DNA from 4 places in the Streptomyces sp. 142MFCol3.1 genome. Region 2 is predicted to be linked to each of the others. Evidence: riboswitches for the same ligand, from Rfam matches in the RefSeq annotation. Region 2 holds a riboswitch; each other region holds the start of a gene.
What was found. A riboswitch is a leader RNA that binds a small molecule or an ion and turns the genes downstream of it on or off. The one in region 2 is predicted to bind cyclic di-AMP.
Positions count from the first base shown of each region.

Region 1 (7,085 bases), on a different contig from region 2:
CCTCGGAGAGCATGGCGAGGATGGAGTAGTAAAGGTGCGGCATGCCCGCCTCCGCCTGGAGCCGGCGGTCGATCGTGTCCTCCAGGAGCGAGGAGGCGGAGACGTACGAGCGCCAGGCGCGCTGTTCGGCGGGGGAGAGCCAGCGGGTCGTCATGCCGCCAGTCTAGGTATTGTTTAAAAGTTGAACCACTGAGTCAGCCGGGCCGGGCCGCCGCGAGCCGGTTCGAACCGCCTAGAGCCGGAGGGTGCGTCTCCCATGCCCCATCCCTACGTCCTGCTGTCCGCCGCCGTCTCCCTCGACGGCTTCCTGGACGACACCGGCCCCGAGCGGCTGCTGCTCTCGGGAGCGGCCGACTTCGACCGGGTCGACGAGGTGCGGGCGTCCAGCGACGCGATCCTCGTCGGAGCCGGCACGATCCGCGCGGACAACCCGCGCCTTTTGGTCAACTCCGCCGAGCGCCGCGCGGCACGCATCGCCGCGGGGCGCCCGGAGTATCCGCTGAAGGTCACCGTCAGCGGGTCCGGCGACCTCGACCCGGCGGCGCAGTTCTGGCACACCGGCGGCGAGAAGGCCGTCTACACGACCGACAAGGGGGCGGGCCGGGCGGCCGAGGCCCTGCGCGGACTCGACCACCTCGGCATCGACATCGTCTCCACCGGCCCCGAGCTCGACTGGCGCGCGCTGCTGGAGCACCTGCACGACGTCCGCGGCGTGCGCCGCCTCATGGTCGAGGGGGGCGGGCGGGTCCACACCCAGCTGATGCTCGAAGGGCTCGCGGACGAGCTGCAACTCGCCGTCGCACCGCTCTTCGTGGGCCAGCCGGACGCGCCGCGGCTGTTCGGCCCGGGCGCGTATCCCCCCGGGCGGATGCGCCTCGTGGAGACGCGGGCCGTCGGAGACGTCGTCCTCATCCGGTACGTCCCCACGGCACCCGGCGCCGGGGAGCTCGCCGGTGCCGCGGACCGGCAGTGGCTGGCCCTCGCCTGCGAGCTGGCCGCGCAGTGCCCGCCCTCGGAGACGGCGTTCAGCGTGGGCGCGGTCGTGGTCGCGGCCGACGGCACCGAGCTGGCCCGCGGTCACTCCCGGGAGGGCGACGACCCCGTCGTGCACGCCGAGGAGGCCGCGCTCGCCAAGATCGACCCCGCCGACCCCCGACTGGCCTCCGCCACCGTGTACAGCAGCCTGGAGCCGTGTGCCCGACGCGCCTCCCGGCCCGCCCCCTGCGCCCGGCTGATCCTCGACGCCGGAGTGCGGCGCGTGGTCACCGCGTGGCGCGAGCCCGACACGTTCGTCGCCGAGGCCGACGGGAGCGGGCTGCTCACGGCGGCGGGCGTCGACGTCCTCGAACTGCCGGAGTTCGAGGAGCGGGCGAAGGCGCCCAACCGGCACCTTCTCGGCTAGCCCCCGGCCGCGCGCGACACGCCGGGCGGGGGCGGGGGCAGACGTGTGTGCTTCGGGTCCCGCGGATGGCGTACACTGGTTTCAACGACGCGGGGTGGAGCAGCTCGGTAGCTCGCTGGGCTCATAACCCAGAGGTCGCAGGTTCAAATCCTGTCCCCGCTACTGAAACAAGGGCCGGACTCGGAATGACGAGTCCGGCCCTTGGTCTTTCCCCCGGCCCTTCCCGGTTCTCGGTCTTTCCCCTCGTCCTTGCCGCGCCCCCTGTTGGCGGCCGGTCACGACCTGGCGCGTTCCCCCGGTCGGTCCACATCGGTCGCTGCCCGCCCGCGTGCCGGGATATCTGGACGGGTGGGGCGAGCAGGAAGCGAGCGGCGAGTGGCCATGGGCCCGTACGACCGGTCCGGTGGACGGCTGCCCGGCGACCCCGTGCCCGACCCCGGCGTCGGAGACACCCCGCGGCCCCGCCCGGCGGGCACCGGGAAGCGTGGGGTCTCCTCCGTGCGGACCTTCGTCAAGACGCCGCCCGCGCTGCTCGTCGTCGCCGGGGTCCTCTACGACTACCTGACCGCGGCGGAGTTCGCCGCCGCCCCCTTCTTCACGGCCGCCCCGCTGGTGGCCGCACCGCTCTACACGCTGCTGAGCACGGCGCTCGCCGGCCTGCCGGCCGTCGCCGCCGGCACGCTCGTCACGCTCGACGGCGCGCCGTCGGCACTGCCGCTCGGGATGGGCGAGTTGGACGGCCGGCCCGACGGGCGGTGGGCGAGAAGTTCCCGCACGGCGCGACGCTGCTCCTCTACACCGACGGTCTGTCCGAGGCGCGCGACGGACGCGGGGACTTCTACGACCCGGCGGCGCGTCTCGCCGGACGCGTATTCCCCGGTCCCGACGCCCTGTTGACCGTCCTGGCCGGGGAGGTCCGGCGGCACGCGGGAGGCGGCACGACGGACGACATGGCGTTGCTCGCCGTACGACGTCCCCGATCGTTGTCACCCGGGGTGACCGGACCGTACCCCTCCGCATAACGACTGACGTACCGTCAGGGAAAGGCGTGTTTACGAGGTGCGGTCAACTCGCCCGGTTTCCGGCGGTGGTGCCCCCAAAGTCCAGGCCAAAAGCGTTAACGATCAATCCGAACGGCTTGGAATCCGGGGCCCGCGTCTATTAACGTTCGATAACGCAGCGCGGTCGTCCCAGCCGTCACAAGAGGCGGCTCCGTGCGCACGCGCCGAATCCCGCAAGGGAACCGGGGAACCACTAACTTGGGGTGAATCGGGCGTTCTTCGCGGTCATATCCGTGAGGGACGCACGTAGGAGACCTTCCTGCTCCGAACCCGTCAGCTAACCCGGTAGGCGAGAAGGAAGGAAAGGAGCGCGCCCACGTGGCGTCAAACCGGCCTGCCCAGCCAACCTCGTTCGCGGCGGACGAAACCCAGTCCATCGGCTACGCGTACGGCAACGACGAGGGCCCCTGGGAGGAGTGGAATCCCACCGCGGATTCCGTCCGTCCCGTCCGCGGCCGGCACCGCGTCAGCAAGCAGCGCGGCGGAGGACTCGCGCGCAGCTCCACCGTCCTCGGTGTCGGTGTCATAGCCGCCGTCGGCGCTGGTGGCATGGCCACCGCGGCGCCCGGCAAGCCGCCGGTCTCGATCTCCCTGCCCGACCTCTCCTCGGTCACCGAGTCCGCCAAGGCCCTGATCTCCGACGGCGGATCCAGCGCGCCCAAGGGCTCCAGCACCCCCCTCACCACCGCCGGACTGACCACCGCGGACGCCGCGCAGGGCAGCGCCGACGCCGGTGAGGCGCTGCGCGCCCGCATCATGCAGCAGGCCGAGTCTCAGCAGGATCAGGTCGACAGCGCGGCCCAGGAGGCCGCCGAGACGGCCGCCGCGAAGCAGGCCGCCGAGACCGCCGCCAAGCAGCAGGACGCCGCCGAGGCCAAGGCCGCCGCCGCCAAGAAGAAGGCGGAGGAGGAGGCCAAGGCCAAGGCCGAGGCGGAGCGCCTCGCCGAGCTCGCCAAGAGCTACTCGCTGCCCACCTCCTCGTACACGCTGACCTCCACCTTCGGTGAGGCCGGCTCCATGTGGTCCTCCGGCTACCACACCGGCCTCGACTTCGCGGCGCCCACCGGGACGCTCATCAAGGCGATCCACGGCGGCACCATCACGGAGGCCGGCTGGGCCGGCGCGTACGGCTACCGCACGGTCCTCACCCTCGACGACGGCACGGAGCTGTGGTTCTGCCACCAGTCGTCGATCAGTGTCACCGCCGGGCAGAAGGTCACCACGGGCGAAGTGATCGGGCGCGTGGGTGCGACGGGCAACGTCACCGGACCGCACCTGCACCTGGAAGTGCACCCCGGCGGGGGCGACTCCATCGACCCGATGGCCTGGCTGCGGGGCAAGGGCCTCAATCCCTGAGCCGACCGTCTCCACCCTTGCGCCGGGTGCTCCGGTTCCGGGCCGAGGGTTTTCACCCTCGTGCCGAGGGGACCGAACCCAGGCTGAGGTGCTCCACCCTTGTGCCGGGGGATCTCTCCTGACCGAGGGTCTTCACCCTTGTGCTCAGGGATCCGACCCTGGGGTCGAGGGTCTCCACCCGACCCCAGGGCTTCGCGCCCTGGGTACAAGGGCTTCATCCCGATCCGAGGGTCCAGACCCTGGTGCGAGGGACGCCACTCCTGAGGCGCGACCACACGTCGTCCGCCGAGGCGGCGCCCCTTCCTCCGCGGCAACGGTCTCCGGCGGTCCTGACGACAACCCCCTCGACGTCAGGGCTGCCGGTCAGGTGCATCCGGGTGTCTTCAGATGCGTGCGGAATACACCCATCCGGTAAGGGTGTTGCAGTGAGGTATGACTCCTCTCCGCAAGCTCGGTCCGTCCGACCTCGAAGTCTTCCCGCTCGCCCTCGGGGGCAACGTCTTCGGCTGGACCGCCGACGAGGCGCACTCCTTCGCCGTGCTCGACGCGTACACCGCCGCGGGCGGCAACTTCATCGACACCGCCGACTCCTACTCGGCGTGGGTCGACGGCAACGAGGGTGGCGAGTCCGAGACCCTCATCGGCACGTGGCTGAAGAAGCGCGGCAACCGCGCCGACGTCGTCCTCGCCACCAAGGTCAGCCAGCACCCCCGGTACCCGGGCCTGACCGGTGCCAACATCAAGGCGGCGGCCGACGCGTCCCTGCGCCGCCTCGGCACCGACCACATCGACCTGTACTACACGCACTTCGACAAGCCGGAGGTGCCCGTCGAGGAGATCATCGGCGCGCTCGACGAACTGGTGCGGGCGGGCAAGGTCCGGCACATCGCCGCGTCCAACATCTCCCCCGAGCGGCTCCGCGAGTCCCTGGAGTTCTCCGACCGCGAGGGCCTCGCGCGCTATGTCGCCCTGCAGCCCCACTACAACCTCGTCTCGCGTGACACGTACGAGGGGCCCCTGCACGACGTGGCCGCCCACGCCGGCCTCGCCGCCGTCCCGTACTTCGCCCTCGCGTCCGGCTTCCTCACGGGCAAGTACCGCCCGGGCGCGAGCGTCGACTCGGCCCGCGCCGCCGGGGCGGGCAAGCACCTCGACTCCGCACGCGGCATTCGCGTCCTGGCCGCCCTCGACGAGGTCGCCGAGGCGCACGGCGCACCGGTCGCCACGGTCGCCCTGGCCTGGCTGGCCGCCCAGCCGACTGTCGTGGCCCCCATCGCCTCCGCCCGCACGGTCGGACAGCTCCCGGCGCTGCTGGGCGTGGCGGACCTGGTCCTCACGGAAGGGGAACTGGCGAAGCTGACGAAGGCGTCGGCCTGAGGAAGGCGTCGGTCTGGCGAAGGCGTCGGCCCGACGGGAGCAGTCGCTAGGTGCGGTAGGGGTTGTAGGCGGGGTACGGGGCCACCGGGCCGTACGGGTTCCCGTGCGGCTGTCCCTGCGGTTGCTCCGCGGGCCGTCCGTACGCCCAGGTGTACCCGTAGCCGTACGCGCTTCCCCGGGCGGGCCACGGCGGGGCCGGAATCCGCGGCGCGACCGTCCGTGCCGCGTACGCCAGGGCGGGCCGGGCGATCTCCCTGCGCCGCCACAGCTCGTCGAGCAACTCCCGCTCGCGCACGACGAAGTCGGCGCCGGCACGGCCGCGGCGGCCGCGGTGACGCAGGAACGCGAGCGAGGTCGCATACGCCTCGTACTCCGCGACCGAGCGCGCCGCGGCCTTCCCGGCGTGGTGCCCCGCGTACTCGCGGGCGAGCCGCCGCGCCCGCATGGAGCCGAGCACATGGGGTTCGACCGGGGTCAGCCAGCCGGCGACGGCGTACGCCGGAAGCTCCGTGCGCACGGTGCGCAGTTCACGCTGCCGTGTCCAGACGACCAGCCAGGTCAGCAGTCCGAACGCGGGCACCATGAACGCGGCGTACACCGCGAAGAACCCGTACTCCCCGAACGTCGAGGAGCCGTTCCAGACGGAGTGCATGCCCATGGCGAGCAGCAGTCCGCCGAAGGGCAGCAGCACGCGGCGCAGATGCCGGCGTTCCGCGGACAGCGCCGCGAAGCCGAATCCGATGCCGGTCAGCACGGTGAACAGCGGATGCGCGAACGGTGACATGACCACGCGGACGAAGAAGGTCGCGGCGGTGAGAGAGGCGAGCCCCCTCTCCCCGCTGAGCTGGTCGGTACCGAACGCGGTGCCGAGGTAGAGGATGTTCTCGGTGAACGCGAAGCCGGTCGCCGTGATCCCGGCTATGACGACCCCGTCGACGATCCCGGTGAAGTCCCGTCTGCGGAAGAGGAAGACCAGCAGCACGGCCGCCGCCTTCGCGGATTCCTCGACGATCGGCGCTATGACGGTCGCGCCGAGCGTGTCGGCGCTGGACGGGTCCGCGGTCGAGGTCGCTATCCATCTGGTCGCGAAGCTGTTGGCGACGATCGCTATGAGCGCGGCGGCGCAGGCACCCCAGGCGAACGAGAAGATCAGATTGCGCCAGGGGCCCGGTTCGACACGGTCCAGCCAGCGGAACGCGGCGATCAGGAGCGGCACGGGGAACACGGCGAGACCGAGGCCGACCAGAAAGCCCTCGGTGCCGGTCTGCTCGCGGACGAGCGCCAGGATCACGAGCCCCGACATCGCGAGCAGGGTGATCAGCGCGCCGTAGCGGACCCATCGGCGCTGCCACCAGTGCGCGTGCCGCAGCCCACCGCCGGCGGGACCGCCGGGGTGCGTCGGATACGTCGGGTACGGAGGGCAGGTGGCCACGGCATCGACCCTAACGAGGGAAGGGCTCAGCCCGCGACGGTGCCTGGCACTGCCCGGGGCACCCGCGCGGACACCGAAGGGACGCCCGGGTGGCTCCCGGGGCTTCAGCGGCCCTTCAGCCGTCGGCGGACTGCTGGTCCGGGTGTTCTTCGTGTTCTTCGAGCTGCTGTACGCGCCGGAAGAGGAGGTCGTTCACCACGTGACCCTTGTCCAGTCCCTGGCCCTCGAAACGGGTCAGGGGCCGGAAGCCGGGACGTGGCGCGTAACCGCCGTCGGGCTGGGTGTTCTCGAAGTCGGGGTGCGCGCTCAGCACTTCGAGCATCTGCTCGGCGTAGGGCTCCCAGTCGGTCGCGCAGTGCACGAGGGCGCCCGGCTTGAGGCGGGTCGCCACCAGGCTGAGGAACTCGGGCTGGATCAGCCGCCGCTTGTGGTGCCGCTTCTTGGGCCAGGGGTCGGG
Region 1 covers NZ_AUKV01000031.1:94,420-101,504, forward strand. The annotation lists gene H305_RS0134960 (MarR family winged helix-turn-helix transcriptional regulator) at 1-154, opposite strand, end outside; gene H305_RS0134965 (dihydrofolate reductase family protein) at 257-1,402, shown strand; tRNA gene H305_RS0134970 (tRNA-Met) at 1,491-1,564, shown strand; partial or broken gene H305_RS56495 (SpoIIE family protein phosphatase) at 2,072-2,424, shown strand; cyclic di-AMP (ydaO/yuaA leader) riboswitch at 2,616-2,770, shown strand; gene H305_RS0134980 (M23 family metallopeptidase) at 2,782-3,819, shown strand; gene H305_RS0134985 (aldo/keto reductase) at 4,252-5,196, shown strand; gene H305_RS0134990 (PrsW family intramembrane metalloprotease) at 5,243-6,628, opposite strand; gene trmB (tRNA (guanosine(46)-N7)-methyltransferase TrmB) at 6,744-7,085, opposite strand, start outside.
Region 1: it holds a riboswitch for cyclic di-AMP, as region 2 does, so the genes downstream of both, H305_RS0134980 (M23 family metallopeptidase) here and H305_RS0101680 (M23 family metallopeptidase) in region 2, are expected to answer to the same signal.

Region 2 (7,085 bases):
GGGGTGATGGCGCCGGTCTGCCTCCAGGCCGCCGAACTCCTGGAGGCCCGCGGCATCGGCTGCACGGTCGTCGACCCGCGCTGGGTGAAGCCGGTCGACCCCTCGCTGCCCGGGCTGGCCGCCGAGCACCGGCTCGTCGCCGTCGTCGAGGACAACAGCCGGGCATCCGGGGTCGGCGCGGCCGTCGCGCTGGCGCTCGGGGACGCGGAGGTCGACATCCCGGTGCGGCGGTTCGGCATCCCCGAGCAGTTCCTCGCGCACGCCAAGCGCGGTGAGGTGCTGGCCGACATAGGCCTGACGCCCGTCGAGATCGCCGGGCGGATCAGTGCCGGCCTGGCCGTCAGGGAAGAGCTCTCCAAGGAGAAACAGGAATGACCGAACCAGCGCCGAAGGGGGAGTTCGACCTCGGCGCGCTCCTCGCCGAACGTGGCGCCGAGCGCTATGAGCTGCACGGCAAGTACCTGAACCACCAGCTACCCCGGATGCTGCACACCATCGGCTTCGACAAGGTCTACGAGCGCGCCGAGGGGGCGCACTTCTGGGACGCGGACGGCAACGACTACCTGGACATGCTCGCCGGGTTCGGGGTGATGGGCCTGGGCCGCCATCACCCCGTGGTCCGCAAGGCGCTGCACGACGTCCTGGACGCCTCGCTCGCCGACCTGACCCGCTTCGACTGCCAGCCGCTGCCGGGCCTGCTCGCGGAGCGGATGCTCGTCCACAGCCCGCACCTGGACCGGGTGTTCTTCGGCAACAGCGGTACGGAGGCGGTCGAGACCGCGCTGAAGTTCGCCCGCTACGCCACCGGGAAGCCGCGGGTCCTCTACTGCTCGCACGCCTTCCACGGGCTGACCACCGGCTCGCTGTCGGTGAACGGCGAGGACGGCTTCCGCGACGGCTTCGCACCGCTGCTGCCCGACACTGCCGTCCCGCTCGGAGATCTCGACGCGCTGGCCCGGGAGCTGAAGAAGGGCGACGTCGCCGCGCTGATCGTCGAGCCCATCCAGGGCAAGGGCGTCCACGAGGCACCGCCCGGCTACCTGCGCGCCGCCCAGGAACTGCTGCACAAGCACAAGGCGCTGCTCATCGCCGACGAGGTGCAGACCGGGCTCGGGCGCACCGGGGACTTCTACGCCTACCAGCACGAGGACGGGGTCGAGCCCGACCTGGTGTGCGTGGCCAAGGCCCTGTCCGGCGGATACGTGCCGGTGGGCGCCACCCTCGGCAAGGACTGGATCTTCAAGAAGGTCTACTCGTCCATGGACCGGGTCCTCGTCCACTCGGCGAGCTTCGGGGCGAACGCGCAGGCCATGGCGGCGGGGCTGGCGGTCCTGTCCGTGATGGAGAACGAGCAGATCGTGGCCAACGCGCGCGTCACGGGGGAGCGGCTGAAGTCCCGGCTCGGCGCGCTCGTGGACCGGTATGAACTGCTCGGTGACGTACGCGGCCGGGGGCTGATGATCGGCATCGAGTTCGGCCGTCCCAGGTCGCTGAAGCTGCGCAGCCGCTGGACCATGCTGCAGGCCGCCCGCAAGGGGCTGTTCGCCCAGATGGTGGTCGTGCCACTGCTGCAGCGCCACCGCATCCTCACACAGGTCTCGGGCGATCATCTGGAGGTGATCAAACTGATCCCGCCGCTGATCATCGGCGAACGGGACGTGGACCGCTTCGTGGAGGCCTTCACCGCGGTGATGGACGACGCGCACAGCGGCGGCGGCCTGATGTGGGACTTCGGCAAGACGCTGGTGAAGCAGGCCGTGGCCAACCGCTAGGGGTGCCGTCGCCGTACCGCGCCGGGCGCCCGTACCGGGGCGGGCTCCCCCGACGAGCCCGCCGCCGGTGCGCTGAGCCAGGTCGGGCGGGCGGGTTTGCCTCAAAGGCAAGAAATTTGCCCCAAAGGTAATAGTGCGGCTCAATGGAGGGCATGAACCCTGTCGAGGGTAGCGACCCTTCCACTCCGCAAGCGGCAGAGGGGCCTGCCGCCGAGCTCCCCGCCGTCGCGCCCCAGCTGCGCGAACTGCGCCGCCGTGCCGCCCTGACGCTGGAGGCCGCGTCCCGCGCGGCCGGGCTCTCACCCGCCCATCTCTCCCGTCTGGAGACCGGGCAGCGCCAGCCCTCGCTCCCGATGCTGCTCGCGCTCGCCCGCGTCTACGGTACGACGGTTTCCGAGCTTCTGGGCGAGACGGTCGTCGAGCGGCACGCGATCGTGCGCGCCGCCGACATGGAGCCGACACAGGCCGGCGGCTGGACGTACTGGCAGGCCGGAGCCCCGGGCCGCGGTATGCAGGCCCTGCGGGTGCACGTCCCGCACGGCTCGCAGGGCGACATCGTGCGCGTCCACCCCGGCGAGGAGTGGCTGTACGTCCTCACCGGGCGACTGAGTCTGCGCCTCGGGGACACCGCGCACATCCTCACGCCGGGGGACAGTGCGCACTTCGACTCACTGACCCCGCACCGCATCGCCGCCGCCGACCCCGGCGGGGCCGAGCTCCTCTTCGTACACACCCTGTTGCAAAGTCCGACCGCCGCGCTGTGCCTCGGCCCGGCGGCGGGACACCTCACCCCGGGAGAGCCGTCATGACCGAACCCACTCCGACCGGTCCCCGCAAGTCCATGGAGGAGAAGTTCCCCCGGGCGCTGTGGGTGAGGCTGATCATCTACGTCGCCGTCGGCCACCTCTTCGCGGCCTTCATCTACCTGCTCTTCACGCTGGGCGCGCAGGGCCAGTAGACGTGCCGGGCCGCAGGGCCGGTCCAGGGCCGCGTCAGTCGAGCAGGCGCTCGCGCAGGCGGTCCCGCACCTGCGGGGTGACCCGCAGCGCCTGCTCCAGGTAGGTGTCGACGCCGCCCCAGGTCTCCTCGATGGTCTCGAAGGCCGCCGTGAGGTACTCGGCGCGCGCGTCGAACAGGGGGCTGAGCAGCTCCATGACCTCCGGGGAGTACGCGGAGGGGGCGGAACTGCTGCGGTGCACCTTGTAGCGGCGGTGCTTGGCGTTCGACTCCAGGTAGTCGGCGACGATCGCGTCGCGCTCGACACCGAGGGCGAGGAGCGTCACGGCTATGGACAGGCCCGCGCGGTCCTTGCCCGCCGCGCAGTGCATCAGCGCGGGCACGCTGTCCTCGGCCAGCGAGTGCAGCACCTGGGAGTGCTCCGTCGTGCGCTCCTTGATGATCGTGCGGTAGGAGACGACCATCCGGTTCGCGGCCTTGCCGTCCGAGAGGATCGAGCGCAGCTGGTCGAGGTCGCCGTCACGGACCATCTTCCAGAACTCCGCGCCGTCGGCCGGGTCGGTGAGCGGAAGGTTCACGTTCCGTACGCCGGGGAGGTCGACGTCGGGGCCCTCCAGCTTCTGGTCCGAGGCGTTGCGGAAGTCGAAGATCGTGTGCAGGCCCAGTGAGGAGAGGAACGTGGCGTCCTTCTCGGTCGCGTGCGCGAGGTGGCCGCTGCGGTACAGCCGCCCCTGTTTCACCCGTCGGCCGTCCACGGTGGGCAGGCCGCCCACGTCCCGGAAGTTGCGTACTCCGGCCAGCTCGGGCTCGGTCGACGGGACCTGCTGCGTCACGTGGACTCCTCACATTCGGCCGCCGGTGCCGCCCAGGTCCTGCCCGGTGGCGTGTGTCGGCGGGTTGCGCTCTCGACCATACGACATGGGTTCCTGAGGCAATGAGTTGTCCACAGGCGTTGCCCGCGGGGCACGGCCGCCGGGAACATGCCGGTATCTGATCGAGGTCCGCGTGGAGCGAGGAGGAGCTCGCCGAGGCGCGGGAATGGGTCGGCCTCTACAAGGAGATCCGCCCTGTCGTGCAGCGCGGGGACCTCTACCGTCTGCGCCCTCCGGAGGGCGGCCTGAGTGCCGTGCAATACGTCCACGGCGACGAGACGGTGGTGCTCGCCTGGCTCCAGGCCCAGCGGTACGGCGAGCCGACAGCTCCGCTCCGACTGCGCGGACTCGACCCGGCGCAGGCGTACGAATGCCGCGAAACGGGTGAAATCCATCGTGGTGCAGTGTTGCTGCACCACGGACTGCGGACAGGCCTGCGAGGAGACCTCGATGCCGCGGTAGTCCGACTGCACCGCATATGACCGTTCTGCCGGAATCGGGACCTTCGTTCCAACTGGCCCTGGATTGGGGCGCCATGCGGTGGGCCGCGTGAGCAGCGTCATATTCGTGACGATGCGTCGCGGCCCGCTTTTCGCAACGCGCCCGTACCCACGGGCCGGTTGAGGGGGAGAAAAGATCATCTCTTCACGGAGTGTGACGGGCATTTCCGACATGGATCAAGAAAGGTGGGCGCGCGAAGAAATCTCCTGGTTGTGGATGCGCTCTCGTCTCGCTTACGTTCGCCCTCACTCCGGACGGACGCCTAATCCTGCCGCCGGCCGGAATCCGCACACAGACCCGCACACGGCAGGAGCGGGGGACCCAAGGTTCCATGCCTGTTCCGGTCTCCGGAACGGCTCGGGGTACAGCCGCGCCGACGCGTGGCCGGGCATCTCCAGCCCGCACCCGACAGCTCACCTCGCAGGCGCCGGAGAGGAACTCGTCATGCCCGCGAAGGGTAAGCACCGCCGCCCCAAGTCCCCCCGCCTCGCCCGCTCGATCGCCGTCGCCTCAACCGGTGGCGCCGCACTCGTGCTGCCCCTGCTGGGCGCCACGGGCGCCCATGCCGCGGCCCCCGCCGCCACCGTCGCGCAGAAGGCCGGGAAGGCCGTGGCCGCCGCTCCCGTCGCGGCGAAGAAGGTCGCCGGGAACAAGACCTACCGCGTCAAGGCCGGCGACTATCTCTCGAAGATCGCCGACGAGCAGAGCGTCCGCGGTGGCTGGAAGAAGCTGTACTCCGACAACCGCCCAGCCATCGGCGGCGACCCGGCACTGATCCACCCGGGCCTGGAGCTGACGATCGGCGCGAAGGCCGTGTCCGCCGGCGCCACCCAGTCGTCCGCTCCGGCCGCGAAGACCGCCGGCGCTCCGGCCGCGAAGACCGCCGGCGCCCCCGCCCCCCAGGCCGCCGCGAAGAGCTACTCGGGCTACACGCTGCCGGTCGCGGGCGGCAGCGTCGGCACCTCCTACAAGGTGGCGGGCAGCATGTGGTCCAGCGGCTACCACACCGGCGTGGACTTCGTGGTCCCGACCGGCACCACCATCAAGTCCATCGCCGCCGGGACCGTCGTCTCCGCCGGCTGGGGCGGCGCCTACGGCAACCAGGTCGTCATCCAGCACGCCGACGGCAAGTACTCCCAGTACGCCCACATGTCGGCCCTGTCCGTGTCGGCGGGTCAGACCGTGGCCGCCGGCCAGCAGATCGGCCTCTCCGGTGCGACGGGCAACGTCACCGGACCGCATCTGCATTTCGAGATCCGCACCACGCCGAACTACGGCTCGGACGTGGACCCGGTCGCCTACCTGCGCTCGCACGGTGTCGCCGTCGGCTGACACCTCACGCAGTCCCCGGCGCCCGCCGCTTCCTGCCGCGGACGGCGGGTCCCGCTCCTGACGGCGGGACCCGCCGTCCGCGAGGCAGGACCCCCTCCGAAGGCCGGACCCCCGATCCCCGGGGTCCGGCCTTCGGTGCGTCGACTCGTCAATCCGGCGCCACCGGTGCCGGATTGCGGCCCTCCGCGTGCGGACTCGGTCAACGCTCCTGATCAGGGCCCTATTCCGGATTGACCAATACTTGACGAGTGTCTTATATCACCATCCGTCAACCCTTCCTTACGGTCGCGTAGCTCACATCGAAAGGTGAATCATGGTCCGACGTGGCAGACGATTCGAAGAGTGACAACAGATCAGTGATCGGGTCGTACGTGGCGGTGGGGGACAGCTTCACCGAGGGCGTCGGCGACCCCGGTCCGGACGGGGCCTTCGTGGGCTGGGCCGACCGCTTCGCGGTGCTCCTCGCGGACCGGCGCGCCGAGGGCGACTTCAACTACACCAATCTCGCCGTGCGCGGGAAACTGCTCGACCAGATCGTCGCGGACCAGCTCGGGCGCGCCAAGGAACTCGCCCCGGACCTGGTCTCCTTCTGTGCGGGCGGCAACGACATCATCCGGCCCGGCACCGACCCCGACGAGGTCGCGGAGCGCTTCGAGCGCGCGATCGCCGACCTCACCTCCGCCGTCGGCACCGTCATGGTGACCACCGGCTTCGACACCCGTGGTGTGCCCGTGCTCAAGCACCTGCGCGGCAAGATCGCCACGTACAACGGACATGTGCGTGCCATCGCGGACCGCTACGGCTGCCCCGTGCTCGACCTCTGGTCCCTCAAGACGGTTCAGGACCGCCGTGCCTGGGACGGCGACCGGCTGCACCTCTCGCCCGAAGGGCACACCCGGGTGGCGCTCCGCGCCGGTCAGGTCCTCGGTCTCGACGTGCCGGCTGATCCGGACCAGCCCTGGCCGCCGCTGCCGCCCCGCGGCACGCTCGAAGTGCGGCGCGACGACATCCACTGGGCGCGCGAGTACCTGGTCCCGTGGATCGGGCGCCGGCTGCGCGGCGAGTCGTCGGGAGACCATGTGGCCGCCAAGGGCGCCCTCTCCCCGGACGACATCAAGATGCGCATAGAGGCGGTCGCCTGAGCCGCGCCGGCGCCGGCGGATTCCCCCGCGGGCGGCTCGACCAGTGAGGTGACGGCCCGGGAGTGGCGTGGGGCGGAGCGCGGCACGCGGTGCTGGGATGACCGCGAACCGCCCCCGCGTCCCGAGGGGGCCCGAAGGAGACCTCCATGCCCGCCCGCCGCGTGTCCACCGCACTCGCCGCGACCCTCCTCGCCCTCGCCCTCCCGCAGGCCGCCGCGGCCCCCGCCCTCGCGCTGGGGGCCCGCCCCGGCGACGCCGCCGAGTCCACCCCGTCCACGGTCACCGTCACCGGACAGGGCAGCGCCACCGCCACACCGGACGTCGCCGTCCTCGGCATGGGCGTCGCGGCCACCGCGAAGACGGCGAAGGAGGCTCTCGCCGCACAGACCACCGCGTCGAACGCCCTGCTCGCCGCCGCGCGCGCCCAAGGTGTGGAGGAACGGGACATCCGCAGCGCGAGCCTCTCGCTGTCGCCGGTCCACGAGATCCACGACGGGACCTCCGAGTCG
Region 2 covers NZ_AUKV01000001.1:381,136-388,220, reverse strand. The annotation lists gene dxs (1-deoxy-D-xylulose-5-phosphate synthase) at 1-375, shown strand, start outside; gene H305_RS0101705 (aspartate aminotransferase family protein) at 372-1,772, shown strand; gene H305_RS0101700 (helix-turn-helix domain-containing protein) at 1,925-2,581, shown strand; gene H305_RS44190 (DUF6126 family protein) at 2,614-2,730, shown strand; gene H305_RS0101690 (tyrosine-protein phosphatase) at 2,765-3,562, opposite strand; partial or broken gene H305_RS49950 (GH36 C-terminal domain-containing protein) at 3,736-4,083, shown strand; cyclic di-AMP (ydaO/yuaA leader) riboswitch at 4,369-4,542, shown strand; gene H305_RS0101680 (M23 family metallopeptidase) at 4,547-5,434, shown strand; gene H305_RS0101675 (SGNH/GDSL hydrolase family protein) at 5,791-6,576, shown strand; gene H305_RS0101670 (SIMPL domain-containing protein) at 6,723-7,085, shown strand, end outside.

Region 3 (7,085 bases), on a different contig from region 2:
CTGTGGTCGGTGACCCTGGACAGGGAACTGGCGGAGACGGCGCTCGGCAAGATCGAGGCGGAAGTCGGCCTGCTGTACGCGGCGGTGGACCAGGACGGCGTGGACGGGCTGACCCTGATCGAGCCGGGTTACGTGATGCCCCACCCGACGCTCCCGGCGGTACGGGTGCGACGGCGCGACGACCTGTGGACGGAACCCATCAGCAAGGTGTTGCTCCGTCACCCTTCCCTGACCGATGACGAGTTGGCCTGGGCGGCACGGTCGGTGGTCGGTTCGCTCGCGACGGTCACCATGTCGGGGCCGGGCACCGTCGAACTCCAGCCATGCGGTGTGACCAAGGCGACGGGTCTCGCCCTCGCCGCGGCGCACCTCGGTCTCGCGCCCGCCGAGACCCTCGCCTTCGGCGACATGCCCAATGACATCCCCATGTTCGACTGGGCGGCCCGTGGGATCGCCATGGCCAACGCGCATCCCGAACTGAAGGCGGTGGCCGACGAGGTGACCTTGTCGAACGAGGACGACGGCATCGCGGTCGTGCTGGAACGGCTCTTCGGGGTGTAGACGTCCGGTCGCGGTGCGGACGTCCCGCCGAGGCGCAGGCATCCCCCAAGGGAAAAGCGGGGGAAGACGGACAAAAATCTCGATTCGGGGCGCGGGCGGAGGTCCGCCGCGCGCCCCCAATCGGCGATGTGCCGCTGTCGCCGGGTCAGTACGCTCCGTTGACGTTGTCGATCGAGCCGTACTTCGCCGCGGCGTAGTTGCAGGCGGCCGTGATGTTCGCGACCGGGTCGTACGGGTCCATCGAGGTGCCGGGGACGTGGTACGCCTTGAAGGTGGGGTCGATCACCTGGAGGAGACCCTTCGAGGGGATGCCCGCGGCGGCGTTGGAGTCCCAGTTGTTGATGGCGCGGGGGTTGCCGGAGGACTCGCGCATCACGTTGCGGTGGATGCCGTTGTACGTGCCGGGTATGCGCTCCTTGGCCATGATGTCCAGGGAGTGCTTGATCCAGCCGTCGAGGTTGTTGGCGTACGTCTTGCCGGAGGCGGGGGCCGCTGCCGCCGGTGCGGCCTTGGTCAGCGGGGACACCACGCCGGTCGCGAGGTTCTTCGTGCCCACCGTCAGCACCAGTCCCGGGCGCAGGTGGGCGGCGTCGGGGCCGATGACGGCCTTGTTCGCGTCGTACAGCGCCTGCCAGCCACCGCACGACGGGTTCTTCTTCGCGACGGTCTGGAGGGTGTCGCCGGCGACCACGGTGTAGGTGAGGAGCTGCACCTGGGGGACGGTGGCCTGGACAGTCTGCGTCGGCGTGGCGGCCTGGGCGCCGGTGGCGCTCAGGAGGGGGAGCGCGAGGGCGACTCCGCCCACACCGGCGGCGAGCACGCCACGGGTGATGAAGGGGCTGGTCCTGAAGCGGCGGTTCATGACTCGTCCGGACATGGCGGTTTCCTCTCCGGCGCCTGCGAGGTGAGCTGTCGGGTTCGGGCGGGGAGGTGCCCGGCCGCGCTCTGTATGCGGCTTAACCCCTAGTCGTTCCGGTTTGTCCGGATCGACGGCTTGCCTGGGTCCCCCGCTCCTGCCGTGTGTGCGTGGGTGGGTGGGTTCGGGCGGCGGCAGGATTCGGCGATCCGCCCGGATCGAGGTGAACGTATGCGAGAGCACATGTCGGGAACAAGGGCTGAATTTCGGACGAAGATCGCTTTCGCCTGATTAAGGTAGTGTCAATACGTCCGATTCAACCGGAATTGGATCCTCAACTTGCCTTTAGCAAAGGGATTCTGTGAGGGCGGCGTAAATTCCCGGTCGAGGGTGTACGTGACCCAACTCACGAGACCAAAGCCAACCAAAGCGGCAAGAGCGGCAACTCGGACATCACGCCCCGGCGACCATGGGTGCGAGTAGGGCAATTCGGACATCGGGGAGGGGTGATGGGCCGGAGGCTGCGAGTCGGGTAACTCGGGCAACTCGGACAGGGTGCAGGGGTTTCCGTTGGGCCCGGTGGCCGCGCGTCCGGCCGCCCCGCCGGGCAGGGCCGGGGCGGCGGCGGACCTAGCCCGCCGTGCGCGGGATCCGCTTCTCCCACGTCCGGTGGAAGACCACCTCGTCGCCGGCCCTGCAGACGACCTCGTTGGTGGCGATGAACTCACCCTCGGAGCAGGCGAGTTCCGATCGTGTCGCCACACGGGCGTCCCAGGCGAGGTCTGGCCGGTGGAAGCGGATCGACCAGTCCGAGCGGACTCGCGCCGACATGGGGCCGGACTCGTCGATCGCGTACGACTCCCGGACGTCTTCGGTCACTTCGAGGCCGTCCGGGTGGATACGGGTGCCTTCGTGAGGGAGGTCGGTCTCCAGGCGCCACTCGCCCTTGGCGACGTCGTGCACGAGGAGCCGTTCGGGACGCGGCTCGTCCAGCGTCGCGGGGGAGACCGCCCCGAGGGGTGCGGACTGCTCCGGCTCCTCGAAGGCGATCGTCGGGTCCGACTCCCTTGCCCTTACCGGGAGTTCGAGGACAGAGGCCGCCGGGTCGAGGGTGAAGCCGGCCTCCGTGCCGGGCTGTGGCCAGACCCACGGCCAGTACGCGGAGGAGACGGCGAGCCGGACGTGATGCCCGGGCGGGAACGCGTGACCGATGGCGTCCAGCTCGACGAGCACGTCCTCCGTCGCGCCCGGCACCCACGCCGTGGCGCGGTCGCTGCCGTGGCGCGCCGACAGGTTCAGCACGCCCCGGGTGACGAGCGTCGAGGCGCCGTCGCGAGCCACGTCGCACAGCCGGGCGATCACCTGGCCCCGGGGGGAGTGCGAGGTCAGCCGCAGCCGGACCGCCGGGCGGCCCAGGACCCAGGTCTCCTCCGTGACCTCGAACTCGAAGCAGACCGACCGGGCGTCCTCCTCCCGCTGGTCCGGGGGCAGGTCCGCGTCGTGGCCGCGCGGGACGGTGCGGCCCGCGTCCACCCCGGTGTGCTGCGGTGAGCGCACCGCCACCGGGTCGCCCTGGAGCGCGTACGTGACCCGGGTCACGGAGGGCGACGGCCAGACGTGATCACCCACCCAGCGGCCGGTGATCACCGGGTACGTCGTCGCCGGAGGACGCGCGTCCATGACGTACGAGCGCAGGAGCGGCTCCGCCATGATGCCGCCGGGGCCGGGGCCGGGGCCGGGGCCGGACGTCGCCGGGGGGCGCAGCCAGTGGTCCCACCAGCGCAGGGTCTCCTGGAGGAAGCCGATCGCAGGGCCGGGCGGCCGGTCCCGGTCGGGGTACTGGTGCGACCACGGGCCGATCACTCCGCGTACGCGATCGGGTGGCAGGTGCTCGACCAGACGCAGCACCGTGTCGCGGTACGGGTCGTGCCAGCCGCCGACCGCCAGGACCGCCGCCCGGATCGCTCCGTAGTCCTCGCGGACACTCCCGTGGCGCCAGTACGCGTCCCGGGTCTGGTGCTCCAGCCAGGTGTGGACCGGTGGCTCCACCGCCTGGAGCCGCTTCACCCACATGTCCCGCCACATCACCTCGCCCACGTGTGCCGGGTCCGGGGGAAGGGCGGCGGAGGCGAGCGTCGCGGCCGACCGGGCGTGCAGGCCGGCGGCCCGTACGGAACCTCCTGTGTAGTGGACGTCGTTGTCGTAGCGGTCGTCCGTCGAGCAGACCGCGACGACCGCCTTGAGCGGCTCGGGTGCGAGAGCCGCGATCCGGAGCGAAACGAAACCGCCCCAGGAGATGCCGAACATGCCGACGTTGCCGGTGCACCAGGGCTGGGCGGCCAGCCAGTTGACCACCTCCACGCCGTCGTCCAGCTCCTCCTGCGTGTGCGCGTCCGCCGGCATGCCCTCCGAATTGCCGTGTCCGCGGATGTCCACGCGGACGGAGGCGTAGCCGTGGCCCGCGTACCAGGGGTGGCGCTGCCAGTCGCGGGGCGCGGTCCGGTCCGTGAGGCGGTGCGGAAGGTATTCGAGGAGAGCGGGTACGCGTTCCTCGGTCAGCGGGCGCCAGACGCGCGCGTACAGACGGGTGCCGTCCGGGAGAGGGATCCAGAGGTCCTCGTGGGCGGTCTCGTACGGGAAGGAGGTACGGATGTGTATGGTCATCGCGCTCCCGGACCCGGCGGAGCCGTGGGACTCGGGCGGTTCGGCACGGTCGTGGGGCGTGGCCTGTCGGGGCGGCCCGGCGGGCCCTTGCGGTGCGTGGGGCGCGCGGGGTGCGTGCAGGTGACCTCGGTGGGCGGCGCCGTGCGCGGTGTCCACCGAAAGGATGTGTTCCGCCGTGTGCGTGCGTCCGGCCAGGTGATGCCGACCGGTCGGCGACGAGGGCCGGCCGCCGGGCTCGGCTCGGCGCAGGTTCGGGACACGGTCACCTACTTCCGGTTACATCAGAACGTATCGCCACATGTCGCCGGGTATCGGCTGATCGTGAACATACCGTTGGTGATCGGATACCGCCCGGGCATGGAGGTGCCTCCCACCGGAGCCAAGTCGGCCGGGGGACGGTGGGCGCTCGTGGTGATCGAAACGTGACCGGATACGCTGACTTGAGTGATGGCAGCGACACATCGACAAACCGTGTCATCGACCGAATGATCGACCGAGTTTCGCCATGTGATCGTCAGCAGACAGGAGAACCTCTCGTGACCGTCGTCGGGCCGTTCGGGCTGAGCGTGCGGGACCAGGCTCTCGAAGCCGATGTCCAGGCCGGATTGGCGGCTGTCGAGGAGGGTTTGCTCGAAGCCACCAAGAGCGAGGTCCCCTTCATCACGGAAGCCGCCCAGCACCTCGTGCGCGCCGGCGGGAAGCGGTTCCGGCCGCTCCTCGTGACGCTCGCCGCGCAGTTCGGTGATCCCTACGCGCCGGGTGTCGTGCCCTCGGCGGTGGTCGTCGAGCTCACCCACCTCGCCACGCTGTACCACGACGACGTCATGGACGAGGCGGACGTGCGGCGCGGGGTGCCGAGCGCCAACACCCGCTGGGGCAACTCGGTCGCCGTCCTGACCGGCGACTTCCTCTTCGCCCGCGCCTCCTACATCCTGGCCGACCTCGGGCCCGAGGCGGTCCGCATCCAGGCCGAGGCCTTCGAACGGCTGGTCACCGGGCAGATCCTGGAGACCGCGGGGCCGCGCGACGGGCGCGACCCGGTCGATCACTACCTCGACGTCCTGAGCGGCAAGACCGGGTCGCTGGTCGCCGTCGCCTGCCGGTTCGGCGCGATGATGTCGGGTGCCGACGAGACGGTCGTCGACGTGCTCACCCAGTACGGGGAGCGTCTCGGTGTCGCCTTCCAGCTCGCGGACGACGTGCTGGACATCGCGTCCGACTCGCACGAGTCCGGCAAGACGCCCGGCACGGACCTGCGCGAGGGCATCCCCACGCTGCCGGTGCTCCGGCTGCGTGAACGCGCGGAGCGGCTCGGGCTCGCGGACGACATCGCGCTGTGCGAGCTGCTCGACTCCGACCTCACCGACGACGCCCGGCACGCCGAGGCGCTGGCCCGGCTGCGGTCCCACCCGGCCCTGGAGCAGGCGCGGCGGGACACCGTGCGGTACGCGGAGGAGGCGCGTGCGGCGCTGGCTCCGTTGCGGGAGTGTGATGCCAAGGCGGCGCTCGTGGAGCTGGTGGACGCGGTGGTGCACCGGGCCGGCTGACCTGGTCCTCCGGCCCCGGTCCACGCTCTGGCCCCGGCCACGGTCCGCTCTGGCCCCGGCCACGGTCCGTCCTGGCCCCGGCCACGGTCCGCCCTGGCCCCGGCCACGGTCCGCCCTGGCCCCGGCAGCGGTCCGTCCTGGCCTCGGTCACGTCCGCCCTGGCCGCGGTCCACGCCCCGGCCCCTGGCACGGCCCATACTCTGGCCCAGGTCCGCGCTTCTGCCTGGGTCCACGCTCGGCTCGTGGCCTGGTCTCGGGCTCGGGGCCCTGGAATGTGACGTGCGTCACTTGTCTGGAATGAGTCCAGGGTCGGATCGTGTCCGTACTCATGCCCAGAAGCTGACGCAGGGGGCGTCGGCTGAGGTACGGGGAGAAAACAGAATCATGGGATCCAACGCCACGATCAGTACGCGCCGCAAGGGTCTGATCCTGACCGGTGTCGCGGTCGCCGCCGCGGCCGGTGTCGCCGCCGCCGTCATCCCGGCGGTCGCCGACAGCGGCAGTCACCGGGAAGACCGCGGCACGAGCCACTCCGCGCACGACGACCGGACCATCGTCACGCAGAGCGGCGTCGTGGGAGGCGGCGGCGGGACCATCCTCGCCACCAGCCTGCGCGGCGCCAACGAGGTGCCCGTCCAGGGCGGCCCCGCCGTCGGCGACAAGGATGGCGCGGCACTGGAGTTCATCGAGGTCAAGGGCAACAAGGTGTCCGTCGCCGTGACCTGGCGCGGCACCGGCAGGCCGACCCTGCTCCACATCCACCAGGGTGCCAAGGGCTCCAACGGCGGCGTCAAGGTCGACTTCACCGAGCTGCTCGGCAAGATCAGGCACCACAGCGTCGTCGGCACCGTCGAGGTCCAGGACGCGGCCCTGCTCGACGCGCTGAAGACCGACCCCGGTTCCTTCTACGCCAATCTGCACACCGCCGAGTTCCCCGGCGGCGCCGTCCGCGGCCAGCTGCACAAGGTCACCGGCACCTTCGACTTCCACAACGCCCTGGACAACTTCCAGGCCTCGGTCGTCCGGGGCAGGCAGATCTACGAGTGCAAGAACGCCGAGGACGGCGGCCAGGCCTTCGTCCAGCGCGACGTCTCGGCCCGGCTCCGGGGCCACATCGCCCACTCGTTCGTGAAGCCCGGCTCCGGCACGCCGCAGTGGGTCGCGCCCGACGGCAGCGCCGTCACCGGCGCACTGATCTCCAAGACCCCGAACGGCGACAAGAACATCCCCGAGCTGGACCTCAAGGCCACCGCTTCCGGCAAGCACCGCGGCCTGCTGGCCGGGACGCAGGAGATCCTCCGCCTCAACACCGTGGGCGGCGTCGCCCCCGCCGGGTCCTGCACGCCGGGCACCGTGGTGGGAGTGCCGTACCAGGCGGACTACGTGTTCGTGCAGCGCTGACCCCGCGGGCCGCCGTGCCCGGCCCGGCGCCGGGTGCGGCGACCCGTCGGCCCGGG
Region 3 covers NZ_AUKV01000046.1:24,077-31,161, reverse strand. The annotation lists gene H305_RS0139610 (Cof-type HAD-IIB family hydrolase) at 1-561, shown strand, start outside; gene H305_RS0139605 (transglycosylase SLT domain-containing protein) at 707-1,438, opposite strand; cyclic di-AMP (ydaO/yuaA leader) riboswitch at 1,443-1,634, opposite strand; gene H305_RS0139600 (CocE/NonD family hydrolase) at 2,048-4,075, opposite strand; gene H305_RS0139595 (hypothetical protein) at 4,202-4,507, shown strand; gene H305_RS0139590 (polyprenyl synthetase family protein) at 4,618-5,628, shown strand; gene H305_RS0139585 (CHRD domain-containing protein) at 6,013-7,029, shown strand.
Region 3: it holds a riboswitch for cyclic di-AMP, as region 2 does, so the genes downstream of both, H305_RS0139605 (transglycosylase SLT domain-containing protein) here and H305_RS0101680 (M23 family metallopeptidase) in region 2, are expected to answer to the same signal.

Region 4 (7,085 bases), on a different contig from region 2:
CCTTGAGGTCGCGCAGCTGCTCGACCCGCCGGCGGGCCTGCTCCCGCTGCCGCTCCACGTCGGCGATCTCGGCGCGCTGGGAGACGTACTGCCTTATCGGGTACGCGAGCGCGACGATCAGGGAGCACAGGACGAGGGCGAGCAGCGCGGCCCGGCCGGTCAGCCGGGAACGACGGGCCTGCCGCTTCGTCTGCGAGCGGTACACCCGGGCCGCCGTCTGCTCACCGAGCAGCCGCAGCCTGGTCGCGGTGGAGAACCGGTCCCGGTCCTTCACGGCCATGTATCCCGCCTCCCCGGTGCTTGCGCGTCCGCCGGCCCGTCACGTGCGTACGTCCCCGCACACGGTACGGGACCGAGTACGGGGACGTACGTACGACGCTTCCTAAGCCAGTGCGACTCAGCCCTTGAAGCGGGGGAAGGCGCTGCGGCCGGCGTACACCGCGGCGTCGTCGAGGATCTCCTCGATGCGCAGCAGCTGGTTGTACTTGGCGACGCGGTCCGAGCGGGCCGGGGCACCGGTCTTGATCTGACCGCAGTTCACGGCGACCGCGAGGTCGGCGATCGTGACGTCCTCGGTCTCGCCGGAGCGGTGGGACATCATGCACTTGAAGCCGTTGCGCTGGGCCATCTCGACGGCGTCCAGGGTCTCGGTCAGCGAGCCGATCTGGTTGACCTTGACGAGCAGGGCGTTGGCGGAACCCTCCTCGATGCCGCGGGCCAGGCGCTCCGGGTTGGTGACGAAGAGGTCGTCGCCGACGATCTGGACCTTGTCGCCCAGCTTCTCGGTGATGACGTTCCAGCCGGCCCAGTCGTCCTCGTACAGCGGGTCCTCGATGGAGACCAGCGGGTACGCGGAGACGAGCTCCTCGTAGTACTCGGTCATCTCGGCGGCCGAGCGGGACTTGCCCTCGAACTCGTACTTGCCGTCCTTGTAGAACTCGGACGCGGCGACGTCGAGCGCGAGCGCGATCTGCTCGCCCGGGATGTAACCGGCCTGCTTGATGGCCTCGAGGATGAGATCGAGCGCGGCGCGGTTCGACTCCAGGTTCGGGGCGAAGCCGCCCTCGTCGCCGAGGCCGGTGGACAGGCCCTTGGTCTTCAGCACCTTCTTGAGGGTGTGGTAGACCTCGGCACCCCAGCGCAGGGCCTCGGAAAAGGACTCCGCGCCGATCGGGGCGATCATGAACTCCTGGATGTCCACGTTGGAGTCGGCGTGCGAGCCGCCGTTCAGGATGTTCATCATCGGAACGGGCAGCAGGTGCGCGTTCGGGCCGCCCAGGTAGCGGAAGAGGGGGAGGTCGGACGCCTCGGAGGCGGCGTGCGCGACGGCGAGCGAGACGCCGAGGATGGCGTTGGCGCCCAGCGAGCCCTTGTTGTCGGTGGCGTCCAGGTCGAACATCGCCTGGTCGATCAGGCGCTGCTCGGTGGCGTCGTAGCCGACGAGCTCCGGGCCGATCTGCTCGATGACGGCGAGGACGGCCTTCTCGACACCCTTGCCCTGGTAGCGGTTGGGGTCACCGTCGCGGAGCTCGATGGCCTCGAAGGCACCGGTGGAGGCGCCGGACGGGACGGCGGCACGACCGGTGCTGCCGTCGTCGAGGCCGACCTCGACCTCGACCGTGGGGTTGCCTCGGGAGTCCAGGATTTCCCGGGCTACGACGACGTCGATGGACGGCACGAGCATCTCCTTCTGGGATGTGACGCGGGTACGCCGGACACCGGGCCCGGCACGGCGCGAAGCCTGGGACGGCTTCGCGACATGAGCCTAACCGCCTCGGGGGGATCGGCCAGCCTGACGACCACCCCTTGAGCAGAACCGAGCGTAAATTGTTTCCGAACGGAACAAAAACCTGCCCCGTACATGAAATACCACCCCGCACGAAAAGCCCCGCCCCGGCGCGTGCGGGGGAACACGTGCCGGGGCGGGGAGCCCGTGGGGACGGGGGCCCTCACGAGGCCTCCGGTGTGGAGACCTCCTCGAGGGGAGAGCCATGGGCCGGCGGAGACCCTTCGTGGACCTGTGCCGGACCGCGGCCGGCGGTGCGGATCGGACGGCGTGGACGCCGGTCCGGACCGCACACGCCCGGTGGGGGCGCGGCCGCAGGTGGGGCTGCGGACGCGGACGGGGGCACGGAGGCCGGTGGGGGGCCGCGGCCGCCGCGCGAGGGCCGTCAGCCGAGGTGCAGCTGCTGGCCCGGGAAGATGAAGTCGGCGTCGTCGACGATGTCCTTGTTCAGCTCGAACAGCTGCTGCCAGCCACCCTTGACGTGCTTCTTCTCGGCGATGGAACTGAGGGTGTCGCCCTTGACCACCTTGTACTCGCCGTCACCCTTCTTGACCTTCTCGCCGGCCGGGGTGGTGACGGTCTTCTCGGCGGCCGGGCGCTCGGCGGAACGCGAGGCGGGCTGCTCCGTCGTACGGGTGGTGGTGCTCGGGGTGCTCGACGCGGAGTCGGCGGTGCCGCCGTTGTAGGTGGCGCTCGACAGGCCCGTGCCGCAGGTCGGCCAGGCGCCCTTGCCCTGCGCGGCGAGGACCTTCTCGCCGACGGCTATCTGCTGGGCCTTGGAGGCCTTGTCGGCGGTGCCGGCGTAGGCGGTGCCGCCGTACGCGGCCCAGGTGGAGGCGGAGAACTGCAGGCCGCCGTAGTAGCCGTTGCCGGTGTTGATGGCCCAATTGCCGCCGGACTCGCACTGGGCGACGGCGTCCCACTCGGACGCGGTGGCGGCGGAGGCGTTGCCGGCGGCCATCAGCGGAGCGGCGATGGCGACACCGGTGACACCGGCGAGGGCGGCGACACGTGCGGCCTTGGACGGACGACGGTGCTTGCCCTTGTCGGAAAACAGCATGGAGGATCCCCTCACCGACGCCTGCGAGGTGAGCTGTCGGGTTCGGGCGGGTGAGTGCCCGGCCGTGCGCTCCAGCGCTCGGCTCCACCCCTAGCCGCTCCCGGTTCAACCACCGGTCGCGGCACTTACCTTGGGTCCCCCGCTCCTGCCCACGGCGCTTGACGCGTCGACTGTTCCCGTACGGCTGTCGGCAGGATTCGGCGTTGCGACCGTCGGGGCCCGCTGTGGCGAGCGGTCACGACCGTAGGCATGCGATCGACGGAATTCCAAAGACGATCAGGGCCTCTGAGACTCATCTCTCACTCACGCCAAACCGGACATTCCGCGGCGAACCGTGACGCGAACTCCCGCTACTTTTCGCCCGATTCGGCATCAACTGCAAGGCTCTGACCGGGCAGGATGAGGTCGGGGTCGGCGCCGACCGTCTTCTTGTTCGCGTCGTACAGCCCGGACCATCCGCCCGGCAGGTCGAGGGTGTCGGCGATCGTCGAGAGGCTGTCGCCGTTGCGCACGGTGTAGGAACCGTCGGCCGATTCACGCGCGGAACCCGAGTCGCGGGAGGCGTGCCGTCCCGGAGCGCCGTCCTCGCGGGCGTCACCCGCGCCCTCCGTCGCGTCCTCGTCGGCGCTGTCACCGCGGTGGCGACCGGCTCCGCCCGTGCCGCCCTCGGACGCCTCCGAAGACTCGTCACTCCGGCCCGACTTGCCCGATTCATCACTCTTGGGCGTCGCCCGGTCCGAGCGGTCCGAGTCCTGGGAGCCCCCGTCGGACGAGGTGTCGGACTTGGTGGAGTTCCCGCCCTCGCGCGAGGTGTCGGTCAGGGAGGACGAACCGGACGGGTAAGAGGAGTCGGAAGAATCAGATGAAGAGGACGAACCGGACGAGTCCGAAGAACCGCCCTCGTTCGAGGAGCCGTTGCCCAGGCCCGTGTCGACCTCGACGTGACCGGAGTTCTTGCTGAGCCCGGAGAGCGGCCCGCAGGTCGGCCAGGCCGTGAGCCCCTCGCCGTCGAGGACCTTCTCGGCGATGGCTATCTGCTGCGAGCGGCTGGCCTGGTCGGCGCTCGGGGCGTAGACGAGACCGCCGTACCTCTCCCAGTTGTCCTGGGTCAACTGGAGGCCGCCGTAGTAGCCGTTGCCGTTGTCGGCGCTCCAGGCGCCGCCGCTCTCGCACTCCGCGACCCGGTCCCATGTGGTGCCGTCGGCGGCGCTCGCACTGGTGGCGCCGAGCAACGGGATCGCGATGGCCGATCCGGTCACTCCTGCGGCGACGATGAGGGCCGGGGCCTGACGGGGGCGACGGTGACGGCCGTTCCCGGAGAGCATGCGGAAGCCTTTCGCGTGACAGCAGGTGACTACAGCGGCAGATGGGCCGCCTTGCTGGGTGAACGTATCCGTACTCGAACGCTTGTCACAAGTCGATGCAGCACAGATCACGTGAAGATCACAGATGTGACGGACCGTCACACGCCGGACGTCGGGACGCCGTTCCGCGGCATGCCTACGTGATCGGCGTGAACTCCACCGGAAGTGTCCGCAATCCACGCATAATGAGGCCGCCGCGCCAGCGCAAATCGGCCGGATCCACAGCGAGTTGCAGATCGGGCAGGCGGGTGAGGAGCGTGGCGAGCGCGGTCTGCCCCTCCAGACGGGCGAGCGGCGCGCCGAGACAGTAGTGAAGGCCGTGGCCGTATCCGAGGTGCTGGTTGTCACGCCGGGACAGGTCGAGCGTGTCCGGCTGTTCGAACCGTGCGGGGTCACGGTCCGCAGCCGCCAGGACGACGAGGACGGGGTCGCCGGGGGCGATGTCCTGTCCGCCGATCCGCACGGGCTCCGTGGCGAACCGCCAGGTGGCGAGTTCGACCGGCCCGTCGTAGCGCAGGAGTTCCTCGACCCCGGTCTCGAGCAGTCCCCTCTCCCCCGCGGCCAAGGAGGCCTGGAGGCGGGCCCGCTGCCCGGGGTGGGTGAGGAGGGCGTAGGTGCCGTTGCCGATGAGGTTGACCGTCGTCTCGAATCCCGCGAAGAGCAGGATGAACGCCATCGCGGCGGCCTCGTTCTCGGTGAGGTGCTCGCCGTGGTCGGAGGCGCGGATGAGTCCGGAGATGAGGTCCTCACCGGGTGCGGGGTGCTCGGGCAGCGCCTCCCGCTTGCGGTGGATGAGGTCGGCCAGATAGCCGCGCATCTTCTTGACGGACCGCGCCACCCCGCCCCTCGGACCCCCGCCGTGCCGGATCATCATGCCTGCCCAGTCCCGGAAGTCGTCCTGGTCCTCGCGGGGGACGCCGAGCAGGTCGCAGATGGCGTAGATGGGCAGCGGGAACGCGAAGTCGTGGATGAGGTCCGCGGAGCCCTCGCCCGCGAACCGGTCGATCAGCCGGTCGGTCAGCTCCTGCACGCGAGGCGCGAACTCCGCCACCCTGCGCGGGGTGAACGCCTTGCTGACCAGCCGCCGCAGCCGGGTGTGGTCCGGCGGATCGATGTTCAGCAGATGGGTCATCAGCTCGGCCTTGCGTTCGCCCGGGATGCCCGTCTTCCCCTTGGCATGGGCGGGTTCGTCGTGATGGGCCGGGTTCTTGGACAGCCGCTGGTCGGCGAGCGCCTGCCGGGCGTCCGCGTACCGGGTGACGAGCCAGGCCTCCACCCCGCTGGGCAGCCGGGTCCTGTGCACCGGGGCGTGCTCCCGGAGCCAGGCGTACGCCGGGTAGGGGTCGGTCGCGAACTCCCAGGTGAAGAGTTCGGGGGCGGGGCTGGCAAAGGCGTGGGGCTCGGTCACTCCCCGACGGTATCCGCAGCGCCCGGAGGTGCCGGGACCGACCGGCGGCCGGGGAGGGCCGTCACGGCGCGCACCGGCCGCGTGCACGCTCCCGCGGCGGGCGGCTCGCGTCCGCACACGGTCCGGGTCCGCCGCTGCGGCACGGCCGGGGACGGCCGGCGGGGGCCGCGTGCACCGGGCTCGGGTGCCGCCCGCCCCCGACGGGAAGCCGCGCTCACCGGGCCGGCGGGGTGCCGCGCTCACCGGGCCGTCGGGGTGCCGCGTTCCCTTCATCCGGACTGTCCGTAAATCGCCTGCTGTTTGACCACGCGGCTCGACGAGTCCATACATTCGCGCGGTGGACCCCGAGATACTCCGATCCAGCTTCGCGGTCGTCGAGAGGCGCGCCGAGTTCGCGGTCAAGTACTTCTACTCCCATCTGTTCCGCCACCGTCCGGACCTTCGCGCGCTGTTCCCGCTGGACCTCCCGCAGGACATGGAGCGGCAGCGGGACCGGCTGTTCGCGGCGCTCGCCCATGTGACGGAGCGGCTGGAGGACCCGGGACTGCCCGACTATCTGCGGGAACTCGGCCGTGATCACCGCAAGTACCTCGCCGAGCCCGAGCATTACGCGGCCGTCGGAGCGAGCCTGATCGCCGCGTTCGCCGCCGTCGCGGGCTCGGCGTGGAACGCGGAGGTCGAGAAGGCCTGGTGCGAGGCGTACGAGGCGATCTCGGACCTGATGCTCCAGGGCGCGTGGGAGGCGCAGCACCGCGGTGAACCGCCCTGGTGGGACGCCGAGGTGACCGCGAGGACGCGGCACGGCGACGACCTCGTCGTCCTCACCCTGCGGCCGCGGCGACCACTGCCCTACTCCCCCGGCCAGTACGTCGGCGTCAACGTCCCCCACCTGCCGGGCGTCTGGCGGCCCTACTCGCTGGCCAACGCCCCCCGCCCCGACCACACGGTGGATCTGCACGTCAGCCGGGTCGAGGACGGGGTGCTGTCGACCGCCCTCGTCCGGCAGACCCGGGAGGGCGACATCCTGCGACTGAGCGCGCCCGGCGGCGAGCTGACCCTGCGCAGCTCCGTGGAGCGGCCCGTCACCCTCATCGCGGCCGGTACGGGCTGGGCTCTCGTGAAGGCGCTGCTGGAACAGCTCGACGCGTCGCACGAGGCCCGGCTGTTCCTGGTCGCCCGCGACATCGAGCACCTGTACGGCCGTGAAGCCGTGGAGCGGTTACGGCACCGGCTGCCCCGGCTCGCCGTCACCTTCATCACGCCCGCGCCCGGCCGCCCGCGGACGCAGGCGACCGAACGCCTCCTGACCGCGCTGGGCAACCGGGCCGGCTGGGCCCGGCACGACGTCTATCTGGCCGGGCCTCCCGAGCTCGTCGAGGAGGTCTGCGAGATCCTTCCCGCCCTCGGCACGCCCCTGGAGCGGATCTTCCACGACGTGCCGGGGCCGGCCGGGCAGCCCCGGCCGCT
Region 4 covers NZ_AUKV01000024.1:99,233-106,317, forward strand. The annotation lists gene H305_RS0131105 (FtsB family cell division protein) at 1-280, opposite strand, end outside; gene eno (phosphopyruvate hydratase) at 398-1,684, opposite strand; gene H305_RS0131115 (transglycosylase family protein) at 2,172-2,846, opposite strand; cyclic di-AMP (ydaO/yuaA leader) riboswitch at 2,850-3,013, opposite strand; gene H305_RS0131120 (transglycosylase family protein) at 3,197-4,171, opposite strand; gene H305_RS0131125 (cytochrome P450 family protein) at 4,347-5,618, opposite strand; gene H305_RS0131135 (globin domain-containing protein) at 5,956-7,085, shown strand, end outside.
Region 4: it holds a riboswitch for cyclic di-AMP, as region 2 does, so the genes downstream of both, H305_RS0131115 (transglycosylase family protein) here and H305_RS0101680 (M23 family metallopeptidase) in region 2, are expected to answer to the same signal.